Regions from separate parts of the Streptomyces sp. SAS_270 genome, predicted to be linked through region 3. Evidence: riboswitches for the same ligand, from Rfam matches in the RefSeq annotation. Region 3 holds a riboswitch; each other region holds the start of a gene.
The links. Region 3 has a riboswitch for cyclic di-AMP ahead of ACN6LB_RS26920 (M23 family metallopeptidase). Riboswitches for the same ligand answer to the same signal wherever they lie in the genome.

Region 1 (7,205 bases), on a different contig from region 3:
TCCTATCAGGCCGGTCATCCACAGGATCAGGCCGATGCCCATACCCAGGACCACCTCGCTGAAGTACGTCTTCCTTGTCCCGGCCGCCGCGAAGGAGGCCCACAGGCCGATCGCGCCCACCACGATCGAGGAGAGGAACCAGAAGAGACTGAGGCCCGGCGAGCGGAGGCGGGCGTCCGTCGGCGGGTGGCTGTCCAGGTGCAGCCAGGCGTCGAGGAGTTCACGCAGCTTCCGGTCGCGGCGGACGGCGAGGACGACGGCCACGACGGAGGGCGCGAGGGCGGCCAGGCCGAGGATCGCGAAGACCGGGCCCAGGATGAAGCCGGTGGGATCGTGCTGCTCGATCTGCTGCAGCGGAAGCACCAGCAGGGACCAGCCGATGATCGCGGCGAGCGCCAGCAGCCAGAGCAGCAGCACCCGGTGCACCCCGAGGCTCCGCCTCAGCAGCTCCTCCAGCGCCCGCCTCCGGTCGGCCAGCAGCGCTGCCCGGTCCGGCCACGTCCGGATATGCGGGGGCGGAGGGGGTGGCGGCACGGAGGAGCGGGGCATCGGGACCTTCCCGGACGGCGGCACGTACAGCGAGGAGCGAAACTCGCGTCGACGCTACAGCGGTCCCGTCGCCGCTCTCACACCACCCGCGTCGCCCCCGCGAACGGCATCTCGTCGATCGGGGCGAGCCGGACCGGAGCCGTCGGGTTCGGGGCGTGGATCATCTGCCCGTTTCCGACGTAGATGCCCACATGGCTGATGCCGGAGTAGAAGAACACCAGGTCTCCGGGGAGCAGTTCGGAGCGCGCGACGCGACGGCCGGCGCCGATCTGGGCGTACGTCGTCCGCGGCAGCGAGATGCCCGCGGAGCGGTACGCGGCCTGGGCGAGGCCCGAGCAGTCGAAGGCGTCCGGACCGGTGGCGCCCCACACGTAGGGGCTGCCGAGCTTGCTGTAGGCGTACGAGACGGCAGTGGCCGCACGGGAGTTGGGGGCGTCGGCCGCGGCGGAACCCGGCGTGGTCAGGCTCTCGCGCGGTGAAGTGGAGGAGCGCGAGGCGTGCCCCGCTCCGCCCGTCTGGGCGAGCCGCGTGCGCTCGGCAGTGGTGAGCTGCGACAGCAGACGCCGTGCCGTGTCCAGCTTCCCGGTGATCGTCTGCTTGTGCCGCTTCAGCTCCGCCTGGCGTGACTTGAGCGAGGCGAGCTCCACATGGGCGGCCCCGCGCAGCTGCTCGATCTCCCGCAGTTGCTTGCGTACGCGGGCCACGGCCTGTGCCTGCCGGTCGCCGGCGCGTTCGGCGAACTCGGCGCCGTCCAGGTAACGGTCGGGATCGTCGGAGAGGGCGAGCTGCAGCGCGGGGTCGAGGCCGCCGCTGCGGTACTGCGCCGCGGCGATCGAACCGAGTGCGTCCCGTGCGGAGTTGAGCCCCTCCGTCTTGCGTGCCGCCTCGTCGCGCAGCTTGTCCAGCCGCTCCTCGGACCTGTCGGCCTTCTCCTTCGCGCCGTTGTACTTCTCGGTGGCCACCTCGGCCTCCTCGTACAACTTGTCGACCTTGGCCTTCACCTGCGCTGCCGACAGGTGTGGCTCGGCGTGACCCGTTCCGTCGAAGCCCGTCGCCGTCGCCGCTCCGGCGAGAGCGATCGTGGCCGCTGTGCGGGCCGTACCGCCTCCGAGCGAGCGCTGTCTGGGCTTGCGGTGCGCTGCCACGAGGGCCCACATCCTTCCGTACGACCGCCGGGGCGTGAGCGGTGAGCGGTGACGCGTCCGACGGCGGCCCACACAGGGGGAGCGGGCCGCCGCCGGACCTTCTCGGCGGTGGTGTCCGACTGCCGCCCCTGGCCCGGGCGGCGGTGGGGAGCCGGTCACCTGGTGGAGGACGCTAAACCTCACTTAGGTCGAGTGGTAACGCAATGTACGGAAATGATCCGACTCGACCGCCGGGCGACCGTCCGTGGCCGTGATCCCGTTCCTCTGCAGCCGACTTCACGGAGTGTGCTGACCGATGAGGTGGTTCGGCGGCGGCCGGGGGCGGCACCGTGCTAGGCCACCGTCCGGCGCCTTCCGTGTGCCGCATCCTGCCGAGGTCCACCCGGGGGGAGGCCCGGTGCTCAGGGGAACGCGGGCCCCCGGTTAGGCTCCGGCCTCATGGACGTACTCATCCATCTCTTCGTCGGCCTGCACATCATCGGCATCGCCGCGCTCCTCGGCGGCTTCTTCACCCAGATGAAGGCGATGGGCCAGGGCACCGCCCGGTTCGTTCCCGCGATGCTCCACGGCGCGCTGACCATGCTGGTCACGGGCGTCGCGCTGGTCGGGCTCAACCAGGCCGACGACCACACGGTCAACACCTTCAAGATCGGCGTGAAGCTGGCCCTGCTGATCGTGATCCTGGGGCTCGTCTACGTGAAGCGCGACGACGAGAAGGTCGACAAGGGGCTGTTCGGGCTGGTCGGCCTGCTGACCACGGCGAACATCTTCATCGCGGTGCTCTGGACCTGACCGCCCCGGCCGCCCCGGCTGCCACGAGCAACCAGGCCGCCACCGCGATCCACAGCAGCGTCTGCCCCGGGCCGCTCAGCCATCCGCTGCCGAGGGCGGTCCCGACCGCCAGGGTCGCCACCGCCGTCATCCCCATGGGGAACACGGTCGCCCAGCGCCGTACGTCGTAGTGCGGCCGCGGCCAGACCGCCTCGGCGGCGAACAGGACGACGTACCAGGCGAGGTCCAGCACGAGCAGCGCGGCGGTGACTGCGCGCAGGACGCCGTTGTCGTCGTCGTTCCACAGGTACTGGTTCGCGTGGTGCGCGGTCACGAGCTTCGCCCCGGCCAGCGCCGAGATGGCGAGCGCACCGCCCGCCACCCACTGGTCCCCGGCCCCGGTGGCCACCTGCCGGATGTCGAAGCGGAGCAACGCCACCCCGTAGAGGACGATCCCGAGCCAGAACAGCGCCAGCGCGGCATGCGCGAGCCACTCCACGCCCACCAGCGCGGCCAGCACGGAGCCCAGCACGGCGAGCCCCTGGGTGGCCACACAGCCGAGGAACACCGCTCCGGGCATACGGCGCCCCCAGTGCCGTACGACCACGATCAGCAGCCCCGGCCAGAGCAGGGCCGCCAGCGCGAGCAGCGCCTCGGCGAGACCCAGCCACCCGAGGGCGGACAGCCGGGTGCCGAGCACGGTGGTCGCGGCGATGGCGGTGAGTGCGCCCGGCGTGCACGCCTCCGCCACCCAGCGCGCCCGGTCCCGTACGAGCCGCACCCCGAAGTCCGCGGCGAGCGCGAGCCATGCGATGACCGCCAGGACCAGGGCGATACGGGACAGGGTCTCGTAGCCGGTCAGGGACAGCCCGACGGAGACGATGCCGGTGGCCATGACGGCGGCCCCGGCGGCGGGCGGACGCTCCGCCCACCACGCGCGGAGCTGGGAGATGCCTGACATGCGCCCGATGCTAGGGATCTTCGCGCGGCTTGCCGTGCTGCACGCGCGCGTGGAGGACGAAAAACGCATACGGCACGAAAAAGGGGGTCCACGCGCGCGTGGACCCCCTCCCTACGGTGCGTTCACGCCGGTCGCACCACGCTGTGGATGATCGAGGAGCCGGCGTAGTAGACGGACTCCTCGCGGACGTACGAGCCCGGCTTCGGGGCGTGGATCATCATGCCGTTGCCTATGTAGAGGCCGACGTGGCTGATGTCGTCGTAGAAGAAGATCAGGTCGCCGGGTTGTGCGTTGGAGAGGGAGACCGTCGTGCCCGCGTTGACCTGGTCGTAGGTGGTGCGCGGGAGGTCGACGCCGGCCGCCTTCCAGGCGGCCTGGGTGAGCCCGGAGCAGTCGTACGAGTCGGGGCCGGTGGCGCCCCACACATACGGCTTGCCGACCTGGGCGCGGGCGAAGGCGAGCGCCTTGGCGGCCTTCGTGGCGTACGAGGAGTCGCCGGTGGAGGTGCCGGTGCCTGTGCCCGTGCTTCCCGAACTCGAGGAGTCCGAGGTGCCGGAGCCGGACTGCTGCTGAGCGGCTGCCTCCGCCTCCTGGCGCTGCTTCGCCTCGGCGGCCTGCTGGGCCGCCAGCTCCGCCGCCTTGCGCCGGGCCTCTGCTTCCTTCTTCTTCTCGATCGCCGCGAGCCGCGCCTTCTCCTCGGCGGTCAGCTTCGAGAGCATCTCGCGCGCCTCGGAGAGCTTCTTCTGGACGTCGGCCTTCGACGACTTCAGCGACTTCTGCGACTCGGTCAGCGTCTCCAGGCTCTTGGAGGCCTCCTGGCGCTTCTTCGCCGTCTCGGACTGCTCGGTGACGTAGTCGTCGACGGCGGTCTTCTGACGGCTGGTCAGCCGGCTCATCAGCTGGGTCTGGTCGAAGTAGTCCTGCGGGTCGTCGGCCAGCAGCAGGGTCGCGGTGCCGGGGGCGGCGGCGCCGGTCCGGTATTGCGCGGCGGCGAACGAACCCAGCTCCTCGCGCGCGGAGTTGAGCTTGTCGGTGCGCTGGGCGACGTCGTCGAGAAGGGTGTCGACCTGCTTGCGCTGCTTGGTGGTCTTCTCCTTGGCGGTGTTGTACTTCTCGGTCGCCGTCTCCGCCTGGTGGTAGAGGTCGTCGACCTTCTTCTGCACTTCTTCGAGGCTCGGCCTGGGCTCGGCCGAGGGTGCGGCGTTCGCCGTCTGGGAGAGCAGGGCCACGGAGGTGAGGGCCGCTGTTGCCAGGGCGGGAGTCCGCATGCCCGCTACGCGCGTTGCAGCAGGACGCGGCTTTTTGTGCGACGCCAAGGGAGGCGACTCCTTCCGTCATCCGCCTACCGGGTTAGCTGTCGGGTTCGGGCGGGTGCTCCGGAAGGTTTGCCCTACGGTCCTTGCCCCGAAAGGCGGTTGGACCGATTCACCCCAGGTTCGGTGGGTCCCCGGTTCCGGCTGCCGCGTGGGCACACCGAATTCGGCGGAGGCCGCACGGCCCGGCGACGTTCGCCGGAGAGGGTCGAGCGGTCTGCCCGGCACGCTAGCCAACTCGTGTGGTCCCTGTGAAGGTTGATGTTCGATATGCCCGATACATTTTCGTGACCTTGGCCTCAACCGCCGCTTCCGTGACCGTCCGTGGTGACTTGTGACCCCATGCAGTGGTCTTCAAGGGGCATTCCCGCCCGGCCGGTGGCTGACCGTAACCGTACGGCTCTTGATCGTCCTGGACGATTCCTGACGGCGAAGGAGTGCCGAGTGGCCGGTTCTGGAAGATCATCGGCTTCCGGGGCCCTCGCGGGACAGGGAAATCCCGGGGCGGCGGTCTGTTGTCAGTGCGGCGGCCTAGACTCGGAGAGCGATGAGCAGCCTCTTTGACGACAGCTTCCTGGCGGACCTCAAGCCCTCAGGGGCTCACGAGGAAGAGCCCCCGCCGCCGCCCGAGGACGGGGCGGCCGAGCCGCTTCCGGACGACCTGTTCGGCGGCCGTTTCGACGTGCCCCCGGACCGCGACGCCTACTACCGCGACGGAGCCCCGCGCCCCGCCGTGGAGGCGGCCGCGCTCCTGGACGGGCTGAACGAGAACCAGCGGGCGGCCGTGGTGCACTCCGGCGCCCCCCTGCTCATCGTGGCCGGCGCCGGCTCCGGCAAGACCCGGGTGCTCACGCACCGGATCGCCTATCTGCTGGCCGAGCGCCATGTGCACCCCGGGCAGATCCTCGCGATCACCTTCACCAACAAGGCCGCGGGCGAGATGAAGGAGCGCGTCGAGCAGCTGGTCGGCCCGCGCGCCAACGCGATGTGGGTCATGACCTTCCACAGCGCGTGCGTGCGCATCCTGCGCCGCGAGTCGAAGCGGCTCGGCTTCACGTCGTCGTTCTCGATCTACGACGCCGCCGACAGCAAGCGTCTGATGGCCCTGGTCTGCCGCGACCTGGACCTCGACCCGAAGCGCTTCCCGCCGAAGTCGTTCAGCGCCAAGATCTCCAACCTGAAGAACGAGCTGATCGACGAGGAGGACTTCGCCGCCCAGGCCTCCGACGGCTTCGAGAAGACCCTCGCCCAGGCATACGTGCTCTACCAGTCGCGGCTGCGCGAGGCGAACGCGCTGGACTTCGACGACCTGATCATGACGACGGTCAACCTGCTCCGCGCCTTCCCGGACGTCGCCGAGCACTACCGCCGCCGCTTCCGCCACGTCATGGTCGACGAGTACCAGGACACCAACCACGCGCAGTACGCCCTCGTGCGCGAGCTGGTCGGCACCTCCGCGCACCCCGTCGACGTACCCCCGAGCGAGGACGACCTCGGCCCCGCCGAGCTGTGCGTCGTGGGCGACGCCGACCAGTCGATCTACGCCTTCCGCGGCGCGACCATCCGCAACATCCTCCAGTTCGAGGAGGACTACACGGACGCGACGACGATCCTGCTCGAACAGAACTACCGCTCCACGCAGACCATCCTGACCGCCGCCAACGCCGTCATCGAGCGCAACGAGTCGCGTCGCCCGAAGAACCTGTGGACGAACGCGGGCGCGGGCTCGAACATCACCGGCTACGTCGCCGACACCGAGCACGACGAGGCGCAGTTCGTCGCCGACGAGATAGACCGTCTGACGGACGCGGGCGAGGCGAAGGCCGGAGACGTCGCCGTCTTCTACCGTACGAACGCCCAGTCCCGTGTCTTCGAAGAGGTCTTCATCCGCGTCGGCCTGCCCTACAAGGTCGTCGGCGGTGTCCGCTTCTACGAGCGCAAGGAGGTCCGCGACGTCCTCGCGTACCTGCGCGTGCTGTCGAACCCGGAGGACTCGGTACCGCTGCGCCGGATCCTCAACGTTCCCAAGCGGGGCATCGGCGACCGCGCCGAGGCCATGATCGACGCGCTGTCGCAGCGCGAGAAGATTAGCTTCCCGCAGGCCCTGCGCCGAGTCGACGAGGCGTACGGCATGGCCGCCCGCTCCACGAACGCCGTCAAGCGGTTCAACACGCTGATGGAGGACCTCCACACGATCGCCGAGTCGGGCGCCGGACCGGCGACCGTCCTGGAGGCCGTACTCGAACGCACCGGCTACCTCGCCGAGTTGCAGGCCTCGACGGATCCGCAGGACGAGACGCGCATCGAGAACCTTCAGGAACTCGCCGCCGTGGCGCTGGAGTTCGAGCAGGAGTCCGGTGAGGGCGAGGCCGCGGGCAGCCTCTCCGACTTCCTGGAGCGGGTCGCGCTCGTCGCCGACTCCGACCAGATCCCGGACGAGGAGGACGGCAACGGAGTCATCACCCT
Region 2 (7,205 bases), on a different contig from region 3:
GCCGTTGAAGGGGCGCAGGGCGAGGATGCGGGCGTGCGGGGCGGCGGCCCTCAGCTCTTCGAGGTAGGACCGGTAGGCCGACCGGAAGTCGCCTGCTGTGGACGCCGCATCGTTCGTGCCCTGGTTGACCACGATCACGTCGGCTCGGCGATCCGAATCCGCCCTGGACTCGGCGTAGTTCCAACCGTAGGCGTCCCCGGCGGCGGGCACTCCCCCGTTTCCGGTCTGGATCACGCCCTGTCTGCCGAAGCCGACCTGGGTGAGGGAGGCGCCCAGCCGGTCCGCGACCAGGGTGGGGTAGGCGGCCGTGCCGTCGGCGCAGTCGGAGGTGTTGACCTCGCACAGCGCCATGACTCCCTGGGTGATGGAGTCGCCGTAGAACGCCAACCGCCTTGTGGGCGGCCGGTGTTGGGGAAGCAGACGCGCGCCCTTGTCGAGTCGCAGCCCGGTGAGCACGACGCCCGTCTCCAGGGGAGGGGTCCAGCGGTTGGCGCGCGAGAACACGTCCTTGACGGAGATCTCGACGGTGTGCGGTCCCCGGCCGGGCGCGTCGATGTCGAGGTCGTCCCGGTCGACGGCGTACAGCCTCTTCGGTCCGCCGTCGACCGACACATAGATCTGCGCGGGTACGGTGATCGACCCGACATCGAAGAGGGCGTGCACCTCGCCGCCGGTGAAGCGGAAGTGCAGCCGTGCGCCGGAGTTGACAGTCGTCGCGGCCTCCGGCGTACGCCTCCAGTGACCTTCGTAGGACAGGCGCCTGTCGTCGGGGCGTGCGACGTTCGCGTGGTCGGACGCGAAGACGGGAGGGGCGCTCGCCAGGGCCAGGAGCGCGGCCACGGCGGTGATCAGCCGGCGTTTCATGACGGGATCCGGTCTCCGATCAGCGCGAGGTTCTGGATCGCCGCGAGTGCCCACTGGGCGGAGGAGTTGGTGGAGATCCAGGGGATCTCCTCCGTGGTGCGCAGCACGGCCGGGGTCTTGATCCTGACGCGCGACCAGTCGTTGGACGGGAAGTAGGTGTCGCTGCCCGTGTAGAACTCGTTCCAGGCGCGCTTGGCGAGGGTCGGGTCGTCCTTGCGGTGGGCCGCGTAGGCGGTGATCCGGGAGTGCGCGGCGGGCAGTGCGGACTTCCAGGTGGAGCCGGTCAGCGCCGTCTTCTCGGCGTTCGAGCCGTTGTAGTACTGCGCGTACTTCAGCCAGGCGTCGGCGAATTCGGGCTCGGCGTCCGCGAGCAGCGAGACGATCTCACTGTTGGTCTCGACGAGGCCGAAGACCGCGGACAGGTGCGAGACGCTGACGCTCTTGTCCGTGGTGACCGTGAACTTCCCGGTGTCGGCGTCGAGGAGGCCCGTCCCGGTGAAGAAGCCGTTCGGCTGTGCGGCGATCGTGCGCAGTGAATTGACCAGCTTGGCCCGGGACTTCTCCGCGTGCGGGCCGCGGCGCTCCCACTCCGTGAGCCAGGCCGCCGACAAGCCGCCCCAGTCGGTGCCGAATCCGACGGACAGGGCATGCCGGTCGCCGGGGGTGTAGCCGTCCGTGCGGACCTTGCGCTGCGGGTCGACCTCCAGGAACGTCAGTTCCACGTCGACGAGTTCGCTCAGCAGGTCGCCGGTGCGCTCGTCGCCCGTGAGGAAGTAGTAGAAGCGGCGGTTGGCCGCGGTGGAGATGCGGACCTGTTTGGCGCTGTCCGCGGAGTGCTGCACGCCGTGCCGGGTGCCGAGGCCCGCCCACTTGCCGAGGTGGTAGACATCGACCTCACCGGTGTGCCGGGTCATCGCCTCCGCGAAGCGGAAGACCTCCGCCGATCCGGTGCGCAGGAAGTGGTACCAGAGCCAGAGGTCGGTGCCCAGTTCGGAGTTGTCCCAGGCGAAGCCGCCGACGTCGTAGCGCCAGACGTGCCGGTCGTTGTCGTAGGTGTGCTGGACGTCGCCGTAGTCGAGGAAGCCGTACCAGCGGCGTTCCTCACGCTGGTCGCGGTAGTAGGCGAAGAGGTCGTCGAGGTGGTCCTCGATGACCTTGCGAGGTGCGATCGAGCGGTCGACCGGCGCCCAGTCGCCGAAGATCCGGGCGGAGTGCAGGCGTTCGGGGCTCGCGGTCAGCAGCGGCGGGGTCGCGACGGCGGCGGCCTGGGCGGCCAGGTCGGCGGCGCCCGGCGTCTTTTCGAGGGCCCAGAACGTCAACTCGCTGGTGCGGGCGATGCCGTAGGGCGTGCCGAAGCCCGGCTCGTAGTCCTCGTAGGTGATCTCCAGGCCCTCGGACTGCTTCTCGTACGTGTCCTGGCCCAGGCCGTCGTGGTAGAAGCGCAGGTCGAGCGGGGGCGCTTCCGGCGAGTAGAGCCAGAGGGTGACCTCGGCGGCGTCCGAGGCGGCGCCGCGGATGTCGAGCTGTGTGGGGTGGCGCTGCCAGAAGTCACGCAGGCCGAAGGAGAGTCCGCCGCTCGCGCCACCGACGTAGCCGAAGCCACCGGCCCGGCGTCCGGCCGCGGCCTGGATCCAGCCGTGCCCGGCCTTGGTGCGCTTGCGGATCGCATAGCCGTCGGCCGTGGGCTGGGTGAGCGTGAAGTCGCCCCACTGCGGGATGTAGGCGAGGCGGCTCGACACGCGGGTGTCCCAGGTCGAGGTGTCGGGCAGCTTCTCGCCCGCGATCTGCGCGGTCCGCGCAGCCTCTCCGGGGTCACGGCGCAGCCCGGTGATGCCCTGGACGGCCTCGCTGAAGAGCCCGCCCGCCGAGTCGGCGAGGCGCACATGGCGGTCGTACGCGGCATCGCTCAGCGGCACCGTGAAGCGGACGCCGAGCCCGCGCAGGAAGTCCCCGTCGTCCTTGCCGGGCTCCTGCTTGCCGTCCCAGACGAAGGTGTGCACCAGCCGGAACGACTCGGCCCCGGCGTGGAAGGAGAAGCGCAGCACGAAGGGCAGCCAGCCGCGGTTGCCGTGCCGGTGGCGGCCTTCGACGCGTACGACGGCGCGGACCGGCCCGTCCTGTTCGACCTCGGTCTTCTCGATGCGCCCGGTGAAGTCCTCGGTCGCGACGCCGTCACGGAGCGAGCCCTGGCGCAGGGCGACCAGCCGTCCGTCGCGGGCGATCTCCGCCGAGCCGCGCCGGACGCTGCGGACGACGGTGTCGGAGCCCTTTGCGCCGAACACGGCCGTGATGACACCGGTCGACACCTCGATACGGTCGCCGGTCCGCGTGACGGTGACCTTCCGGGCGGGGAGGGCGGGGGCGCCCGCGGCCAGCCGGTACGTGTCGGCCTTGGCGGCGCCGGGCGCGATCGCGTGGGCGGTCCACTTCACCGAGCCGTCGGGCCAGTGGCCGGTGACCCAGCTCTGCACGGGGACGTCGTCGCCGGAGGCGGTGCTGAGCCGGAACGTCCGGTCGGGCTGATGGGTGCCGCGGGCCCAGGGCACACCCCAGGTGGTCCCGGCGTGGGCGGCGGGCGCGGAGCCCTCCAGCCAGTGCAGTTCGGTGTCACCGCCCGCATCGTCGGCGGCGGAGGCGCTGCGGGACAGGGCCCAGGAGAACGGGGCGGTGGCGGCCGCGGTTGCGGCGCCCTTGATGACAGTGCGTCGCTGGACGCCGGGCACGGGGACCTCCGTAAGCATAGAAAGCGCTTGCGGAGATCACTGTGGCGTCACTGTCGCACGCCTGTCGATACCTCGTGCGGTCGTGCCACAAGACCGCAATGTGGCGATCATGAACCGCACATGGAGCCGCGCACACCGAAGGCCGGGCCCCGGGGATCGTGGGGTCCGGCCTTCGGAGGCGAGGAGCAGGCGGGCGTCAGCCGACGGCCACGCCGTGCGAGCGCAGATACGCCACGGGGTCCACGTCCGAGCCGTAGTTCGGCGTGGTGCGGATCTCGAAGTGCAGGTGCGGCCCGGTGACGTTGCCGGTCGCGCCCGAGAGGCCGAGCTGCTGGCCCTCGGTCACGGTCTGGCCCGCCGAGACGGAGAGCTGCGACATGTGGGCGTACTGGCTGTACTGGCCGTCGGCGTGCTGGATGACGACCTCGTTGCCGTATGCGCCGTCGTAGGCGGCCGAGACGACGGTGCCCGCGGCGATGGCCTTGATGGTGGTACCGGTCGGGACCACGAAGTCCACACCCGTGTGGTAGCCGCTGGACCACATGCTGCCGGCGACCTTGTAGCCGGTGCCGACGGTGGCGCCGGAGACGGGCAGGCCGTAGCCGGAGCTGCTGGCCGTGTCGGCGGACTGAGTCGTCTTGGACTCGGTCGTCGGCGCGGCCTTCGACTCGGTCGTCTGCGTGCTCTTGCCGGACGACTGGGTTGCCGCGGTCGCGGCCTTCTTGCCGATCGTCAGCTTCAGGCCCGGGTGGATCAGCGAGGGGTCGCTGCCGACAGCCGCGCGGTTGTCGGAGTAGAGCTTCTTCCAGCCGCCGGTGACGTTCTGGTCGTCGGCGATCTTCGAGAGGTAGTCACCGGCCCGCACCGCGTAGGTCCTCGTGCCCGACTTCTGGGCGGCGGCCGGAGCGGCGGTGATGGTCTTCTCCGAGACGTTCTGCGCGACGTTCTCGGCGGTCTTCTCGGGAACCGTCGAAACAGCGGCGGCGGGGGTGGCGGCGTGCGCACCCGTGGCCCCCATCAGCGGCAGCGCGAGCGCGGCGCCACCGGTTCCGGCGACTGCGATGGAGCGGGTGAAACGCTGGGACTTGGGACGGCGATGCTTACCCTTCGCGGGCATGGCGTTTTCCTCTCCGGCGCCTGCGAGGTGAGCTGTCGGGTGCGGACTGGAGATGCCCGGCCGCGCTCTCGCGCGGCTTTACCCCTAGCCGTTCCGGAGACCGGAACAGGCGTTCTACCTGTGGGTCCCCCGCTCCTGCCGTGACGGGTGAGTGTGCGGATTCCGGGCGGCGGCAGGATTGGGCGTCCGTCCGGATTGGTGGCGAACGTAAGCGAAACGAGCGCAGCGGGACAAGCATTGCGATTCCTGTGAACACCGCTTTCTTGATCCTTGTGGACAAACCCGGTGACGCTGCGTGGATAAGGATCTCCGGCATTCTTTGAATCCACTGAAAACAAAGGGAAATTACGTGAGCATGACCACGACTCACCGTTACCACTATGACGCTGCTCACGCCACGCAAGCCCAGGTAGCCCTATTCCAGGGCTAGTTGTAACGAAGGCTCTAATTCGGACAGAACAGTCACTTGCGACGCAGTCGAATAACCGTCGCATCAAGGTCACCGCGCAGCTTTGTGCGCAGCCCGTGATGAAGCAGCACCGCACCACGGTGCACTTCGCCGGTTTCGCGGCATTCGTACGCGTCTTCAGGGCCAAGTCCGCGCAGTCTCAGCGGGGCGACGGGCTCACCGTGACGCTGAGCCTGGAGCCAGGCGAGGACGACGACCTCGTCACCGTGGACGTACTGCACCGCGCTGAGCCCGCCCTCCGGGGGCCGCAACCGGTAGAGGTCCCCACGCTGCACGACGGGCCGGATCTCCTTGTAGAGCTCCACCCACTGCCGCGCCTCGTCGAGCTCCTCCTCGCTCCACTCGGTCAGATCGCCGCCGACACCCAGTACCCCGGCCATGGCGCTCACGAACCGGAAGCGCAGAGTGCTGACACGCCCGTTGAGCTGGGTGTTCGGGCTGTCCGTGACCCAGGCGGCCATGACCCGGGAGGGGTGGATCTGACTGAAGCCGTGCTGGATGGCGAGCCGGTCGAGCGGGTCGGTGTTGTCCGAGGTCCACACCTGGTCCGTGCGGGCCATGATGCCGAGGTCGATCCGGCCGCCGCCGCCCGAGCAGGACTCGAAGGCGACCCCGGGGTGGGCGGCCCGCAGCCGGTCCAGCAGGGCGTACAGGGCCTGCACGTGGTCGACCCACAGCCGCTGCGGGTAGGGGTCGCCGGGCCAGCCGGCATCCGTGAAGCAGCGGTTGAAGTCCCACTTCACGTAGTCGATCGGGGCGCTGGAGAGCATGCTGTGGAGCTGCTCCCACAGGTACTCCTGGACGTCCGGGCGCGCGAGGTTCAGTACGAGCTGATTGCGGTACTCAGTCCTGTTTCGTCCGGGCTGGAACTGCACCCAGTCAGGGTGCTGCCGGTAGAGCTCGCTGTCCGGATTGACCATCTCCGGCTCGACCCAGATCCCGAACTGCATGCCGAGCGCGTGCACGTAGTCGCCGAGCGGCTTGAGGCCGCCCGGGAAGCGGTCCGGGTTGGGCGTCCAGTCACCGAGCCCGGCCCGGTCGCTGGTGCGCGCCCCGAACCAGCCGTCGTCGACCACGAACAGCTCGACACCGATCGCCGCGGCCCGCCGTGCGAGCGTGCCCTGCTGCTCCTCGGAGATGTCGAACTCCGTGGCCTCCCAGGAGTTGAAGAGCACCGGCCGGTCCCGGTCCGCGTCCGGGATGACGTACGCACGCTGGTACGCGTGCCAGGCCCGGCTCGCCCCGCCGAAGCCGCCGTCGCTCCACAGCCCCGCGAAGACCGGCGTCGTGAACGATTCCCCGGACTCCAGGCGCAGCAGGCCCGAGTCGTCGTATCCGGCGCCACCGGTGATCTGCACGCGCCCGTCCGGGAGTTGGGCCACCGAGATCCGCCACGAGCCGGACCAGGCGAGCGCGCAGCCATACACCTCGCCGCGTTCCTCGGTCGCCTCGTCGTCGAGCGCGACCCAGGGCAGGTGCTGATGCCCGGTGTGCCCGCGGCGGCTGCCGATGACCTTCTCACCGTAGGTGAGGGGGGAGCGTACGAGCCGGGACTCGGCCGCCCACCGTCCGTGCAGCTGGGACAGCCGCCGGCCGTCGCGCTCGGGCAGCGTCCAGGTCGCGGAGTCGGCGCGCAGCAGCTCCACGGCCGGGCCCTCGTTCTCGAGGGTCACCCAGCGCTCCACGACGTCACCGCGGGTGCGGTAGTGCAGCGTGATGCCGAGGCCGGAGTCGGAGAAGCGCAACCGCAGTTCGTCACCGTCCGCCTCGTGCGCCTCGAACCGCCACTCGGTGCCGCGCCGCTCGGCCGTACGCACGGACAGCGCGGGGCGTACGAAGCGGGGGCCGCCCTCGACGGGATACTCCTCATGGCCGTCGAGCTGTGACTCGAAGGGCCAGTACTGCGGCGCGGGCAGCGCGGCCAGTGCCTCGGCGTCGGCGAGGGTGATCCGCGGGCCCCAGTGCAGGTGCAGCAGCTCGTCCTGCTCGGTGAGCCGCAGTGCGTAACTGCTGGTCGGCCCGGAAAGCAGCC
Region 3 (7,205 bases):
ACGCCCTGCTCGGTGCCCAGCGCCAGACCCGGCGAGGACTCGTCGAGCGTCGTCAGACAGACCACCGTCTCGTCCGCCTCCAAGGAGGACAGGAACTCCGAAATCGGCGCGCCCCCGGAGAGGTTGGGCGCCGAGGCCGTCTCCGGCAGCTGCGGCAGGTCGATGACGTTGAGGCGCAGCAGGCGGCCCGTGGAGGTGACGGCGCCGATCTCGCCGCGGGCCGTCGCAGGCACCGCGGAGACGATCAGGTCGTGCTTGGTGCGCTTGGCGTCCTCGTCCTCCCCGAAGGGGTCGCCGTTGGCCGTACGCGCCAGCAGCGCCGTCGACGACAGGAGCACCCGGCACGGGTCGTCCGCCACCTGAAGCGGAACGGACGTCACGGGTGTGCCCGCGGACTCCAGGAGCACCGTGCGCCGGTCCGTGCCGAACTTCTTGGCGACCGCGGCCAGTTCGTTGGAGACCAGCTTGCGCAGCTCGGAGTCGGAATCGAGGATGCCGGTCAGCTCGTCGATCTCGCCGTTGAGCCGGTCGCGCTCGGACTCCAGCTCGATGCGGTCGAACCTGGTCAGGCGGCGCAGCGGCGTGTCCAGGATGTACTGCGTCTGGATCTCGCTCAGCGAGAAGTGCTCGATCAGACGTTCCTTCGCCTGCGCCGAGTTGTCGCTGGAGCGGATGAGGCGGATCACCTCGTCGATGTCCAGCAGGGCGACCAGGAGGCCCTCGACCAGGTGCAGCCGGTCGCGCTTCTTGCCGCGCCGGAACTCCGACCGCCGCCGTACGACCTCGAAGCGGTGGTCGAGATAGACCTCCAGGAGCTCCCTGAGGCCCAGCGTGAGCGGCTGGCCGTCGACCAGCGCCACGTTGTTGATGCCGAAGGACTCCTCCATCGGCGTCAGCTTGTAGAGCTGTTCCAGGACTGCTTCCGGCACGAAGCCGTTCTTGATCTCGATGACCAGGCGCAGGCCGTGCTCGCGGTCCGTGAGGTCCTTGACGTCGGCGATGCCCTGCAGCTTCTTCGCCCCGACCAGGTCCTTGATCTTGGCGATCACCTTCTCCGGGCCGACGGAGAAGGGCAGTTCGGTGACGATCAGGCCCTTGCGGCGCGCCGTCACGTTGTCCACCGACACGGTGGCGCGGATCTTGAAGGTGCCGCGGCCCGTCTCGTACGCGTCGCGGATTCCGGAGAGGCCGACGATCCGGCCGCCCGTGGGCAGGTCGGGGCCCGGGACGTGCCGCATCAGCGTTTCCAGGTCCGCGTTCGGGTAGCGGATCAGGTGCCGGGCGGCGGCGATGACCTCGCCGAGGTTGTGCGGCGGCATGTTCGTGGCCATGCCGACGGCGATGCCCGACGAGCCGTTCACCAGGAGGTTCGGGAACGCGGCCGGCAGGGCCACCGGCTCCTGTTCCTGGCCGTCGTAGTTGGGCGAGAAGTCGACCGTGTCCTCGTCGATGGACTCGGTCATCAGGGACGTCGCGTCGGCCATCCGGGCCTCGGTGTACCGCATGGCGGCCGGCGGGTCGTCGTTGCCGAGCGAGCCGAAGTTGCCGTGGCCGTCGACCAGTGGCAGGCGCATCGAGAAGGGCTGGGCCAGGCGCACCAGCGCGTCGTAGATCGACGCGTCGCCGTGCGGGTGGAGCTTACCCATGACCTCGCCGACGACGCGGGCGCACTTCACATAGCCGCGGTCGGGGCGCAGGCCCATCTCGTTCATCTGGTAGACGATGCGGCGGTGGACGGGCTTGAGCCCGTCGCGGGCGTCCGGCAGGGCTCGCGAGTAGATGACCGAGTACGCGTATTCGAGGAAGGAGCCCTGCATCTCGTCCACGACGTCGATGTCGAGGATCTTCTCCTCGTACGAGTCGTCGGGCGGCGGGGTCTTCGTGCTGCGGCGGGCCATCGCTGCTGCGGCTCCTTCACAGTCTCTGCCGGGGCATGAACGGGATCTGACGCGGACCATTGTGGACCGCGCCACTGACAACGCCGACCGCGACCCGTCCGTTCGGGCCCCGCGGAGCACGTTTCGGCTCGCTCCGAGCCAAGCCGTGAGCGAACGGGAACCCGCTCCGTCCGGACGCGAGTCTCGCTGTGGGCGTACGCGGGGCGGGAACTTCGCCAGGGGTCCGCACGCTTGCATACAGTGGCAGGACCGGCAGGGATTCTGCAGTTTTCCGCGATCGAAGGGACGTACATGCCCATGGGTCACACGGCCACAGCTGAGGCAGGCTCCGGCGGCCTGACAGCGACCGAGCACCGTCTGGCCAATGGCCTGCGCGTGGTGCTCTCCGAGGACCACCTGACCCCGGTCGCTGCGGTGTGCCTCTGGTACGACGTCGGCTCCCGTCACGAGGTCAAGGGCCTGACCGGCCTGGCCCACCTCTTCGAGCACCTGATGTTCCAGGGCTCGAAGCAGGTGCACGGCAACGGTCACTTCGAACTCGTCCAGGGCGCGGGCGGTTCGCTGAACGGCACGACGAGCTTCGAGCGCACGAACTACTTCGAGACCATGCCCACCCACCAGCTGGAGCTCGCGCTCTGGCTGGAGGCCGACCGCATGGGTTCGCTGCTCGCCGCGCTCGACGACGAGTCCATGGAGAACCAGCGGGACGTCGTCAAGAACGAGCGCCGTCAGCGCTACGACAACGTCCCCTACGGGACGGCGTTCGAGAAGCTGACCGGGCTCGCCTACCCGGAGGGCCACCCCTACCACCACACCCCGATCGGGTCGATGGCGGACCTGGACGCGGCCACCCTGGAGGACGCCCGCGCCTTCTTCCGCACCTACTACGCGCCCAACAACGCCGTGCTGTCGGTCGTCGGCGACATCGACCCCGAGCAGACGCTCGCCTGGGTCGAGAGGTACTTCGGCTCGATCCCCGGGCACGACGGCAAGCCCGCCCCGCGCACCGGAGCCCTGCCGGACACCATCGGCGAGCAGCTGCGCGAGGTCGTCGTGGAAGAGGTCCCGGCGCGCGCCCTGATGGCCGCCTACCGGCTCCCGGAGGACGGCACGCGCGCGTGCGACGCGGCCGACCTGGCGCTGACCGTGCTCGGCGGCGGCGAGTCCTCCCGCCTGTACAACCGGCTCGTACGCCGTGACCGCACCGCCGTCGCCGCCGGTTTCGGGCTGCTGCGCCTGGCCGGAGCGCCCTCCCTGGGATGGCTCGACGTGAAGACGTCCGGCGACGTGGAGGTCCCGGTCATCGAGGCCGCCGTCGACGAGGAGCTCGCCCGGTTCGCCGAGGAGGGCCCCACGGCCGAGGAAATGGAGCGCGCCCAGGCCCAGTTGGAGCGCGAGTGGCTGGACCGGCTCGGTACGGTCGCGGGCCGCGCCGACGAACTGTGCCGGTACGCCGTCCTGTTCGGCGACCCGCAGCTCGCCCTGACCGCCGTACAGCGCGTTCTCGACGTCACCGCCGAGGAGGTCCAGGAGGCCGCCAAGGCGCGCCTGCGCCCGGACAACCGCGCGGTGCTCGTCTACGAGCCGCTCGTCGCCGAGGACACCGACGCCGCTGAAGACACCGACGAGGAGGCGGCGAAGTGACCGAGCTCGCCACGATGGACTTCCACCCCCAGCCGCAGGCCGGCGAGCCCAAGCCCTGGGCCTTCCCCGCCCCCGAGCGCGGCACGCTCGGCAACGGTCTGACCGTGCTGCGCTGCCACCGCCCCGGTCAGCAGGTCGTCGCCGTCGAGGTGATCCTCGACGCGCCGCTGGACGCCGAGCCGGCGGGCCTCGACGGCGTCGCCACGATCATGGCGCGCGCCTTCTCCGAGGGAACCGACAAGTACTCCGCCGAGGAGTTCGCCGCCGAGCTGGAGCGCTGCGGCGCCACGCTCGACGCGCACGCGGACCACCCCGGCGTACGCCTGTCGCTCGAAGTCCCCGTCTCGCGCCTCCCGAAGGCCCTCGGGCTGGTCGCCGACGCACTCAGGGCACCGGCGTTCGCCGACAGCGAGATCGAGCGGCTGGTGCGCAACCGGCTCGACGAGATCCCGCACGAGACCGCCAACCCGGCCCGCCGCGCCGCCAGGGAACTCTCCAAGGAGCTGTTCCCGGCGACCGCACGCATGTCACGCCCGCGCCAGGGCACCGAGGAGACCGTCCAGAGCATCGACTCGGCGGCCGTACGCGCCTTCTACGAGAAGCACGTGCGCCCCGCCACGGCCACCGCCGTGGTCGTCGGCGACCTCACGGGCACGGACCTCGACGCGCTGCTCGCGGAAACCCTCGGCTCCTGGACCGGCTCGTCCGCCGAGCCGCGTCCCGTACCGCCGGTGACCGCCGACGACACGGGCCGCGTGATCATCGTGGACCGCCCGGGTGCCGTCCAGACGCAGCTGCTGATCGGACGCATCGGCGCCGACAGGCACGATCGCGTCTGGCCCGCCCAGGTACTCGGCACGTACTGCCTCGGTGGCACCCTCACCTCCCGACTGGACCGCGTCCTGCGGGAGGAAAAGGGATACACCTACGGTGTACGGGCGTTCGGTCAGGTGCTGCGCTCCGCAGCCGACGGCACGGGCGCCGCGATGCTGGCCATCAGCGGCTCCGTCGACACGCCCAACACCGGTCCCGCGCTCGACGACCTCTGGAAGGTGCTGCGCACCCTCGCGGCCGAAGGCCTGACGGATGCCGAGCGGGACGTCGCCGTGCAGAACCTGGTGGGCGTCGCGCCCCTCAAGTTCGAGACCGCGGCGGCGGTCGCGGGCACGCTCGCCGACCAGGTCGAGCAGTTCCTGCCGGACGACTTCCAGGCCACGCTGTACCAGCAGCTCGCCGCGACGGGCACCGTGGAGGCCACCGCGGCCGCCGTGAACGCCTTCCCGGTGGACCGCCTGGTGACCGTCCTGGTCGGGGACGCCGCGCAGATCAAGGAGCCCGTCAAGGCCCTCGGCATCGGCGAAGTGAGCGTCGTACCCGCGGAGTAGGGGCCGCATCCCGCAGTGTCGGAAGCGGGAGGGAACAGGGCATAACGGCGTGACCCTTTGGGGGCTCGGGCGGCGAAAGCGTCGCCCGAGCCCCCATTGTCAGTATTGATGGGGAGTTGATGGGGAGGTTGCCTGTCTGCCCTGTGGCATGCGCTACAAAAGGCGTGATCCGTTTGTCGATTGAAAGACGCCCCCTTTAGCGTCGGTCCGGCTGTTCGTCAGGCAGTGCGCCGCGTCCGCGGCACCGGACAGTCATCGCCGAGTCCCCGTACGGCGCGAGCCAGGGGAGCCGGGGACCCATACGTAGTCCCTGGGGTGAATCGGACGCCCTTCCCGAAGGGGGTCCGTAGGAGACCTTCCTGCTCCGAACCCGTCAGCTAACCCGGTAGGCGAGAAGGAAGGAAAGGACCAGCCACTTCATGGCGTTCACCCGCGCCACCGGGAAGCACCGTCGCCCGAGCCGTGTGAAGCGCACGACCACGCATGCCGTGGGCGTCGCCGCACTCACCACCACCGGTGTCATCGGCACCCTGGCCGCCCCTGCCTTCGCCGCGGAGACCTCCGTCGAGGACACGGGACTGACAAAGGCCATCACCATCGGCGACTCGCTCGCCGACCAGATCGACGCACAGGCCGCGGCCCAGCAGCACGCCGCCGACGAGGCGGCCGCGCTGAAGAAGGCCCAGGAGGCCGCGAAGAAGCGTGCCGCCGAGAAGGCCGAGGAGGAGCGCGTGGCCAAGGCCCGCGCCGCCCGGGCCGCCGAGCGCAAGCGCCTGAACACCTTCGTCCTGCCGATCAGCGGCTCGTACGTCTCGACCGGCTACAAGACCGGTGGCAGCCTGTGGTCCTCCGGCAGCCACACGGGCGTCGACTTCCACGCCGCGTCCGGCACGTCCGTCCACGCCGTCGGCTCCGGCACCGTCGTCGAGGCCGGCTGGGGCGGCGCCTACGGCAACAACGTGGTCATCAAGATGAACGACGGCACGTACACCCAGTACGGCCACCTGTCGTCCATCGGTGTCTCCGTGGGCCAGACGGTCACCCCGGGCGCACAGATAGGCCTCTCGGGTTCCACCGGCAACACCACCGGACCGCACCTCCACTTCGAGGCCCGCACGACCCCGGAGTACGGCTCGGACATCGACCCCGTCGCCTACCTCCGCTCGCACGGCGTGAACGTCTGACGACCCGCTTCACCGCTTCTCCGCACTTCGCACCGCTTCCGAAGCCCCGGCTCACCGAGCCGGGGCTTCGTCGCTTCGAACGGCCGTCTGTCCAAAAAATATCCATGGATTCCGGGCTCCCGTCGGAAATTCCCGCCGTCTGCAATAGAGTCACTGAACAAGCGTCAATGGATGGCGTTTCGCGGGGATTAAAGCGGAGGTCCGGTCATGCGTATTCCGGCGCACTCGGTATGCACGGCGATCCGTGACGACATCGTCGCGGGTGTCTACGAGCGAGGCGGCCGGCTCACCGAGGAACTCCTTGCGCGTCGCTACGGAGTCTCGCGTGTTCCCGTCCGCGAGGCCCTGCGCACCCTGGAGGCCGAGGGGTTCGTCGTCACCCGTCGGCATGCGGGCGCGTGCGTCGCGGAGCCCACCGAGCAGGAGGCCTCCGACCTGCTGGAGATGCGCATGCTCCTTGAGCCGCTCGGTGCCGCCCGGGCCGCGCAGCGGCGCACCGAGGCCCACCTCAAGGTGCTGCGAGGCCTGGTCAGGCTGGGCCAGGAGCGGGCAAGGAGGGGGCACAGCGAGGATCTGCGCTCCCTGGGGGGCTGGTTCCACGAGACGCTCGCGCAGGCCTCCGGAAGCCCCGCGCTGACCTCCACGCTGGCCCAGCTTCGGCACAAGATCGCCTGGATGTACGCGGTCGAGGCGCAGGCCTCCCCCGCGGACTCCTGGGCCGAGCACGGCGCCATCGTGGACGCCGTGGCGCGCGGCGACAGCGAGCGCGCCCGGACGATCACGGCGCTGCACACGGAACGCGCCACGGCCGTGCACCGGCTCCGCTTTCCCGGTGCGGGAGATCGCCCGGACCGTGTGAGGACTTCGCAACCTCCCGTAAACATGACCGGTCTGCGTCATTAACAGGAGCGCCGTATACAAAGAGGGATATTCGGCAGTGAGCTATTTCCGCTGCCCTTATTCCAGCGCGCCCGGAATTCCGTGCGCGCTATTTCCGCACTGCGGGATGTGCGCGCGGGATGGTGCCGGATATTCCGTCGTGCGGGCGTATCGCCGTGCCTGAAAAACGACGAAGCCGCGCCACCCGGAAGGGG
Region 4 (7,205 bases), on a different contig from region 3:
GGCGGCGCCCTTCCCTCGTTAGGGTCGATGCCGTGGCCACCAGTCCCGCGTACCCGCCGCACCCGCCGTATCCGCCGCACCCGACCGGCCCCGCGGCCGAGGGTGGCCGGCGGCACGCGCACTGGTGGCAGCGCCGCCGGGTCAGGTACGGCGCGCTGATCACGCTGCTCGCCCTGTCCGGTCTGGTCATCCTGGCCCTGGTCCGCGAACAGACCGGCACCGAGGGCTTCCTGGTGGGCCTCGGCCTCGCCGTACTGCCCGTCCCGCTGCTCGTCGCCGCGTTCCGCTGGCTGGACCGCGTGGAGCCGGGCCCCTGGCGCAACCTGCTCTTCTCCTTCGCCTGGGGAGCGTGTGCGGCGGCGCTGATAGCGATCGTGGCGAACAGTTTCGCGACGAGATGGATAGCGACGGCGACCGCCGACCCGACGAGCGCGGACACGCTGGGCGCGACGGTGATAGCGCCGATAGTCGAGGAGTCCGCGAAGGCGGCGGCGGTGCTGCTGATCTTCCTCTTCCGCAGACGGGACTTCACGGGGATCGTCGACGGGGTGGTCATAGCCGGCGTCACGGCGACCGGCTTCGCGTTCACCGAGAACATCCTCTACCTCGGCACCGCCTTCGGCACCGACCAGCTCAGCGGCGAGCGCGGCCTCGCCTCGGTGACGGCGGCGACCTTCTTCGTACGCGTGGTCATGTCGCCCTTCGCGCACCCCCTGTTCACCGTGCTGACCGGCATCGGCTTCGGCGTCGCGGCCCTGTCGGCGGACCGCCAGCACGCCCGCCGCATCCTGCTCCCCCTCTCCGGACTGCTGCTCGCCATGGGCATGCACGCGGTCTGGAACGGCTCGTCGACGTTCGGGGAGTACGGCTTCTTCGCGGTCTACGCCGCTTTCATGGTGCCCGCGTTCGGGCTGCTCACCTGGCTGGTCATCTGGACCCGGCAGCGCGAGCTGCGGACGGTGCGCTCGGAGCTTCCGGCGTACGCCGCTGCCGGGTGGCTGACCGCGCCGGAGCCGTTCGTCCTCGGCTCGATGCGGGCGCGACGGCTGGCCCGCGACTACGCCACGCACCACTTCGGCAAGGCCGCGGCGCGCTCGGTCGCGGAGTACGAGGCGTACGCGACCTCGCTGGCGTTCCTACGGCACCGGGGGCGCCGCGGACGGGCGGGCGCCGACTTCGTCGTACGGGAACGGGAGCTGCTCGACGAGCTGTGGCGACGCCGGGAGGTGGCCCGCCCCTCCCTGGCGTACGCGGCGGTGGCGGTGGCACCTGCCGCACCACCGCGCCGGCCGTGGCCCCAGCCCTGGCCGCTCCACGGGCAGCCGGCGCCGTACCCCACGTACACCCCGCACACGCACAACACCACCGCCCCGTACAACCCGTACGCCCCGCACACCCCCTACCCGTACAACCCGTACCGCCACTAGCCCACTGCTGAACTACGCGGAGGCCTCCGAGAGCCGCCCCAGCTCGCCCTCCGTGAGGACGAGATCCGCCACGCCCAGCAGTGCGGGCAGCTGTTCGACGGTCCGGGCCGAGGAGATGGGCGCGACGACGGTCGGCTGGGCGGCGAGCCAGGCGAGGGCGACCGTGGCGACCGGGACACCGTGCGCTTCGGCGACGGCGTCCAGGGCCGCGAGCACCCGCAGGCCCCGCTCCGACCGGAGGTGCTTGCCCGCACCCGCGGCACGCGGGGAGTCGACGGTCGCCCCAGGGCGGTACTTGCCGGTCAGGAACCCGGAGGCGAGGGCGTAGTACGGGACGGCCGCCAGACCGCCCTGCGAGGCGATGTCCAGCAGCTCGCCCTCGTAGGTGCCGCGCGAGACGAGGTTGTAGTGGGGCTGGAGCGCCACGTACCGGGCGAGGCCCTCGCGGTCGGAGAACTCCAGGGAGGCGCGGAGCCGTTCGGGCGAGATGTTGGAGGCGGCGATGGCCCGTACCTTGCCCGCCTTCACCAGCTCGTCGAGCGCGCCGACGATCTCCTCGACGGGCACGTCGGGTTTGTCGAAGTGGGTGAAGTAGAGGTCGATGCAGTCGGTGCCCAGGCGGCGCAGGGAGGCGTCGGCGGCGGCCTTGATGTTGTCGCCGGACAGGCCCGGGTACTCGGGGTGCTGGCTGACCTTGGTGGCGATGACGACGTCGGAACGGTTGCCGCGCGCCTTCAGCCAGTTGCCGATGACGGTCTCGGACTCACCGCCCGAGTTGCCGTCGGCCCACGCCGAGTAGGAGTCGGCGGTGTCGATGAAGTTGCCGCCCGCGGCCGTGTACGCATCGAGGACGGCGAAGGACTGCGCCTCGTCGGCGGTCCAGCCGAAGACATTGCCGCCGAGGGCGAGCGGGAAGACCTGGAGGTCGGAGGAACCAAGCGTGCGAAGAGAAGTCATGCCCCTCTTCAACACCCGTACCGGAAGCCAATATTCCAGACTTCCGGCACGGACTACGGACTACGGACACGAACCACCCACTACTGACAGCCGACGGCCGACGGCCGACGGCCGACGGCCAGCAGTCGTCAGGGCGTAAGCCCCTTGCCCCGCAGCCAGGTCATCGGGTCGATCCCCGTGGCCTGTCCGCCCGGGTGGACCTCCAGGTGGACGTGCGGCCCGGTGACGTTGCCGGTGGCGCCCACGCGGCCGATGACGTCACCGGTGGCGACCTTCTGCCCAACGCTGACGCTGATCGAGGACTGGTGGCAGAACCACAGCTCGGTGCCGTCGTCGAGGGTGAGGATCGTGCGGTAGCCGTACGCGCCGGCCCAGCCCGCCTCGGTGATCGTGCCGGAGTGGATGGCCTTGATGAGCGTGCCCGTGGGCGCCGCGAAGTCGAGGCCCGTGTGGTAGCCGGAGGACCACATGGAACCGGCCTGGCCGAAGGTTCCCGTGATGGTGTACGAGGAGGTGGGCAGCGCATAGCTCTTGGCGAGCTTGGCGAGGCGCTCCGCCTCGACCTTCGCCTTGGCCGCCAGCTCCGCCTTCTTCTTCGCGGCGGCGGCCTTGGCCTCGGCCTGGTCCTGCTCCTGGGCGGCGAGCGTGACGGCCTTCTTGGCGGCGGCGGCCTCGGCGGCCTCCTGGGCGGCGCTGTCGACCTGGTCCTGCTGCGACTCGGCCTGCTGCATGATGCGGGAGCGCAGGGCCTCGCCCGCGTCCGTGGTGCCCTGCGCGGCGTCGGTGGTGGTCAGGCCGGCGCTGGTGAGCGGGGTGGCGGAGCCCTTGGCCGGGGTGTCGGAGCCGTCCGAGATCAGGGCCTTGGCCGACTCGGCGACGGACGACAGGTCGGGCATCGATATGGACACCGGGGGCTTGCCGGTCTGCGCGCTGGCCATACCGCCCGCGCCGACGGCGGCGATGACGCCGACACCCAGAACGGTGGAGCTGCGCGCGAGTCCGCCGCCGCGCTGCTTGCCGACGCGGTGCCGGCCGCGCACGGGACGAGTGGACTCCGCGGTGGGGTTCCACTCCTCCCAGGGGCCCTCGTCGCCGCTGGGGCCGTAGCCGAAGGTGTCGCTGTACTTCTCATTCGGCGCGAACGAGGTTGCCTGGGCAGGCCGGTTGGACGCCACGTGGGCGCGCTCCTTTCCTTCCTTCTCGCCTACCGGGTTAGCTGACGGGTTCGGAGCAGGAAGGTCTCCTACGCGCGTATAACTACCGTGCTTCCACGGTGGAATACGAGCGATTCACCCCAAGTTGGTGGTTCCCCGGTTCCCTTGCGGGATTCGGCGCGTGCGCACGGAGCCATCTCTTGTGACGGCTGGGACGACCGCGCTGCGTTATCGAACGTTAATAGACGCGGACCCCGGATTCCAAGCGCTTCGGACTGATCATTAGCGCTTCTGGCCAGGACTTACAGGACACCACCGGCCGATATCGGGCGAGTTGACTGCACTCGCTTAACACCGGTTCAGTTGACGGTATGTCAGTTGTTATGCGGAGGGGCGTCATGCGATCACCCCTCGTGACAACGATCAAGAAACCGTGTCCCGCGCCTCCGGCCGCCGCACGGCGAGCAGCGCCATGTCGTCCGTGGTCCCGCCTCCGGTGTGCCGCCGCGCTTCCTCGGCGAGCGTGTTCACCAGTTCCTCGGGCCCGGCGAACACCCGCCCGGCGAGCCGCGCCGCCGGATCGAAGAAGTCCCCGCGTGCGTCCCGGGCCTCGGACAGCCCGTCGGTGTGGAAGAGAAGCGTGGCCCCGCCGGGGAAGTACGTCTCCTCGGCACGGTCGGGCCAGCTGCCCAACTCGCCCATCCCTAGCGGCAGTGCGGGCTCCCGGGCGGCGAGCACGCGCAGGCCGCCGTCCCCGTGCAGGAGCAGCGGCGCGGGATGGCCACGGTTGACGATCCGCACGACGAACCGGCCATGGCCGTCACCCTCCGAACCCCCCGCTCCACCCCCACCCCCATCACCGTCACCGTCGTGCGGGATCTCGGCAAGTACGGCGGTGGTGAACCCCTCGAAGGCATCCGGGCCTTGACGCCGGGCGGCCTCGCGCACAAGGGCCCGTTCCAGGCGCTGGGCGACCGCCTCCAGCGTCGACTCCTGCTCGGCGGCCTCCCGGAAGGCCCCGATGAGTACGGCGACGGCGGCCACCGCCCCCATCCCCTTCCCTCGTACGTCGCCCACGACCAGCCGTACGCCGTGCGGGGAGTCCTGCACCGCGTACAGGTCGCCGCCGATGAACGCGTCCGCCTGCGCGGCGTCGTAGCGCGCCGCGACCTCCAGCCCGTCGATCCACTCGTCGGGCTCCGGCAGGACGGCGCGCTGTGCGGCCTCGGCGATCTCCCGGGCCGAGGCGAGCCGGGCGTCGCTGCGGCGGACGAGGACGTTGATGAGGACGGCCAGGAAGCCGACCGTGGCGATGGTGACGATCTCGGTGACCGCGTCGACGTTTCCGAGGACGCCCATTTCTGCGTGGATCGCCACGACGGCGACGAGTGTGACGACTCCGGTGAGCGCCGTGCCGCGCAGCGAATAGAGGGGCGCGGCGATCAAGGGTGCGGCGGTGAAGAAGGGGCCGCCGGTGTACTCGGTCGGCGTGAGGTACTCGTAGAACGTTCCGACGAGGATGAGCAGCACCGGAAGCGTCCGGGCGAAGGTCCGCGCGTACGAGACCGGACGCGCGTGCGCCCCGGCCCGGCCGGACGTCCGCCGACCGTGCAGCCCTTCCGGCCGACGCGCACCTCCTCGCTGCCCCACGCGTCCAGATTTCCCGGACCGGCGTCGACGGGCGACCGGTGTGACCCGACCGGGCGAAGCCCCGGCCTCTCCTCGCCGGCCCCCGCGGCCCCTCATCGACCCCGGAAAACACCCAAGGCCCGGAACCATTGGTTCCGGGCCTTGGGCCTTCAGTAGCGGGGACAGGATTTGAACCTGCGACCTCTGGGTTATGAGCCCAGCGAGCTACCGAGCTGCTCCACCCCGCGTCGTTGACTCCACTGTACGCCATCCGCGGGACCCGACGCACATCGGTTTACGCGGCCCTCCGCACGGGCCACGCGGAACCCCTCAGGCGGCCGGGTTCCCGGCGTGCGTGAGGGTCTCCCAGGAGACGAAGAGGTCGTCCGTTCCGGCGGGCCGCGACTGCTCGGCCAGCCGGTGCGCGGCGGGCACGTGGACGTCGAGCCGGTCCTCCAGGTGATTGAGGGCGACCTCCACGTCGGGCCCCATGTTCCGGTCGACCCTGCCGCCGCACAGCCACGCGGGTGCGGCCTCGCCGAGCTGGTAGCGAGCGTGGAGGTCGAGCGCGGCCTTGAGCCGGTCCTTGACCCCGCTGTAGAGGTCGACGCCCTGGTGCCAGGCGGTCTCGGCGATGTGCGCGGTGGCGGCGAGCGAGTAGCCGACGTGCTTGAAGTTGCGGCAGGTCTCCTGCGCGACCCCGTCCATGTACCGCTTCTGCCCGAACCAGTACGTGGCCATCTTCTGCGGGGTGTCGATGGTGCTGCCGACCGGGGTCAGCGGCACCTTCCCGTCCTTCTCCAGGTAGAAGTAGGCGGGCACCCGGTCACGGAAGCGCCGGAGCGCGGCGTCGAAGGCCTGGTGGTCGTCGAGGAAGACGGCGATGCCGATGGCGGCGTCGGTCATGGCGAGGTCCCAGTTGCCGTTGAAGTCCGGGACCTTCCTGGTGACTTCGGGGAGGTAGGCGGTCCGCAGCATGCTCTGGAACCGGGTGACGCCGGCCTTGGACCAGCCGGCGCCGGTGTGCCGCACGATCTCACCGGCCCGCGCCCAGCTGGACCCGGCCCAGGCGGTCTGCAGCCCGGCGTTGCCCTCGGTGTGCCGCCGCACCTTCCCGGACCAGGCGTCCATGATCTCGATCGCCTTCGCCGCATGCTCCCGCTTGCCGGTGATGCTCCACAGCAGGGCCTGGGTGTACGCGGCGATGGCGTCCTCGCGCTCCTCGACGCAGCCGTGCCCGGGCCGGGTGTCGGGCGGGCACTCGACGGTGGCGTACGGCTTGGCCTGGTACTTGTACGACCCGTACTTGCTGTCCCGCATGGCGAGGAACGCCCCGAGCCAGGGCTGCTTCCCCGCGTCGACGTGCTTGCGTACGGCGGTGAGCTGGTCCTTGCTCACCAGTACCCCGGGGTGCGCGAACCCGGCGTCCTTGGGCCGCGCCCGCGCCGCCGTCCGCGTCTGTGGTGACGACACCCCGCACGAGACGACGAGCCCCGCGAGCAGGGGTGCCATCAACACCGCCGTCACACGCCGCGTCACTGACCCCACTGAACCCACTGTCCCAACCTCCGAGTCGCCTCCTCAGAGCGTGGCCCCGGGCCGACGACGGCGCAGATTCTCTTAGCCCGACCGGGAGACCGCGCAGCCGTGAGGGCCCGGGCTACCCCAGGAGATGCCGATTGGGCGCCTGCGCCTGCCCCGCGTATTCGGGAAGTACGACGACGACCGCGCCCTCCGCCGCCAGGAGCCCGCTCCCGTCGGCCCCGGCGACGAACGTGTCGGGCTCGCGCCACGCGGTGACCACCCGCCGTACCCCGGCGTCGAGAATCAACCGCGCACACGGCGCCGGCCGCGAGGCCCGCCGCGCGCAGGGCTCCAGGCTGCTGTAGACCGTGGCGCCCGCGAGCCGGGCATCGGTGGGGTCGATCTTGGCGAGCGCCGCCTCCTCGGCGTGGACGACGAGGTCACCGCCCTCCCGCGAGTGCCCCCGGGCGAGCTCGGTCCCGTCGGCCGCGACCACCACCGCCCCCACGCTGAA

Region 1: it holds a riboswitch for cyclic di-AMP, as region 3 does, so the genes downstream of both, ACN6LB_RS23510 (NlpC/P60 family protein) here and ACN6LB_RS26920 (M23 family metallopeptidase) in region 3, are expected to answer to the same signal.
Region 2: it holds a riboswitch for cyclic di-AMP, as region 3 does, so the genes downstream of both, ACN6LB_RS20150 (M23 family metallopeptidase) here and ACN6LB_RS26920 (M23 family metallopeptidase) in region 3, are expected to answer to the same signal.
Region 4: it holds a riboswitch for cyclic di-AMP, as region 3 does, so the genes downstream of both, ACN6LB_RS41295 (M23 family metallopeptidase) here and ACN6LB_RS26920 (M23 family metallopeptidase) in region 3, are expected to answer to the same signal.

What each region holds. Positions count from the first base shown of each region.
Region 1 is NZ_JBMNDS010000036.1:45,645-52,849, reverse strand. It holds gene ACN6LB_RS23530 (hypothetical protein) at 1-549, opposite strand, end outside; gene ACN6LB_RS23525 (NlpC/P60 family protein) at 627-1,694, opposite strand; gene ACN6LB_RS23520 (hypothetical protein) at 2,133-2,486, shown strand; gene ACN6LB_RS23515 (tellurite resistance/C4-dicarboxylate transporter family protein) at 2,464-3,426, opposite strand; gene ACN6LB_RS23510 (NlpC/P60 family protein) at 3,549-4,742, opposite strand; cyclic di-AMP (ydaO/yuaA leader) riboswitch at 4,751-4,921, opposite strand; gene pcrA (DNA helicase PcrA) at 5,287-7,205, shown strand, end outside.
Region 2 is NZ_JBMNDS010000028.1:6,645-13,849, forward strand. It holds gene ACN6LB_RS20140 (GDSL-type esterase/lipase family protein) at 1-864, opposite strand, end outside; gene ACN6LB_RS20145 (exo-rhamnogalacturonan lyase family protein) at 861-3,587, opposite strand; gene ACN6LB_RS20150 (M23 family metallopeptidase) at 3,784-4,704, opposite strand; cyclic di-AMP (ydaO/yuaA leader) riboswitch at 4,707-4,864, opposite strand; gene ACN6LB_RS20155 (alpha-galactosidase) at 5,167-7,205, opposite strand, start outside.
Region 3 is NZ_JBMNDS010000045.1:45,092-52,296, forward strand. It holds gene ACN6LB_RS26905 (DNA gyrase/topoisomerase IV subunit A) at 1-1,898, opposite strand, end outside; gene ACN6LB_RS26910 (M16 family metallopeptidase) at 2,196-3,542, shown strand; gene ACN6LB_RS26915 (M16 family metallopeptidase) at 3,539-4,927, shown strand; cyclic di-AMP (ydaO/yuaA leader) riboswitch at 5,174-5,334, shown strand; gene ACN6LB_RS26920 (M23 family metallopeptidase) at 5,347-6,111, shown strand; gene ACN6LB_RS26925 (GntR family transcriptional regulator) at 6,319-7,014, shown strand.
Region 4 is NZ_JBMNDS010000106.1:4,043-11,247, reverse strand. It holds gene ACN6LB_RS41305 (PrsW family intramembrane metalloprotease) at 33-1,427, shown strand; gene ACN6LB_RS41300 (aldo/keto reductase) at 1,440-2,384, opposite strand; gene ACN6LB_RS41295 (M23 family metallopeptidase) at 2,513-3,559, opposite strand; cyclic di-AMP (ydaO/yuaA leader) riboswitch at 3,571-3,728, opposite strand; gene ACN6LB_RS41290 (PP2C family protein-serine/threonine phosphatase) at 3,962-5,284, opposite strand; tRNA gene ACN6LB_RS41285 (tRNA-Met) at 5,342-5,415, opposite strand; gene ACN6LB_RS41280 (alginate lyase family protein) at 5,498-6,679, opposite strand; gene ACN6LB_RS41275 (dihydrofolate reductase family protein) at 6,828-7,205, opposite strand, start outside.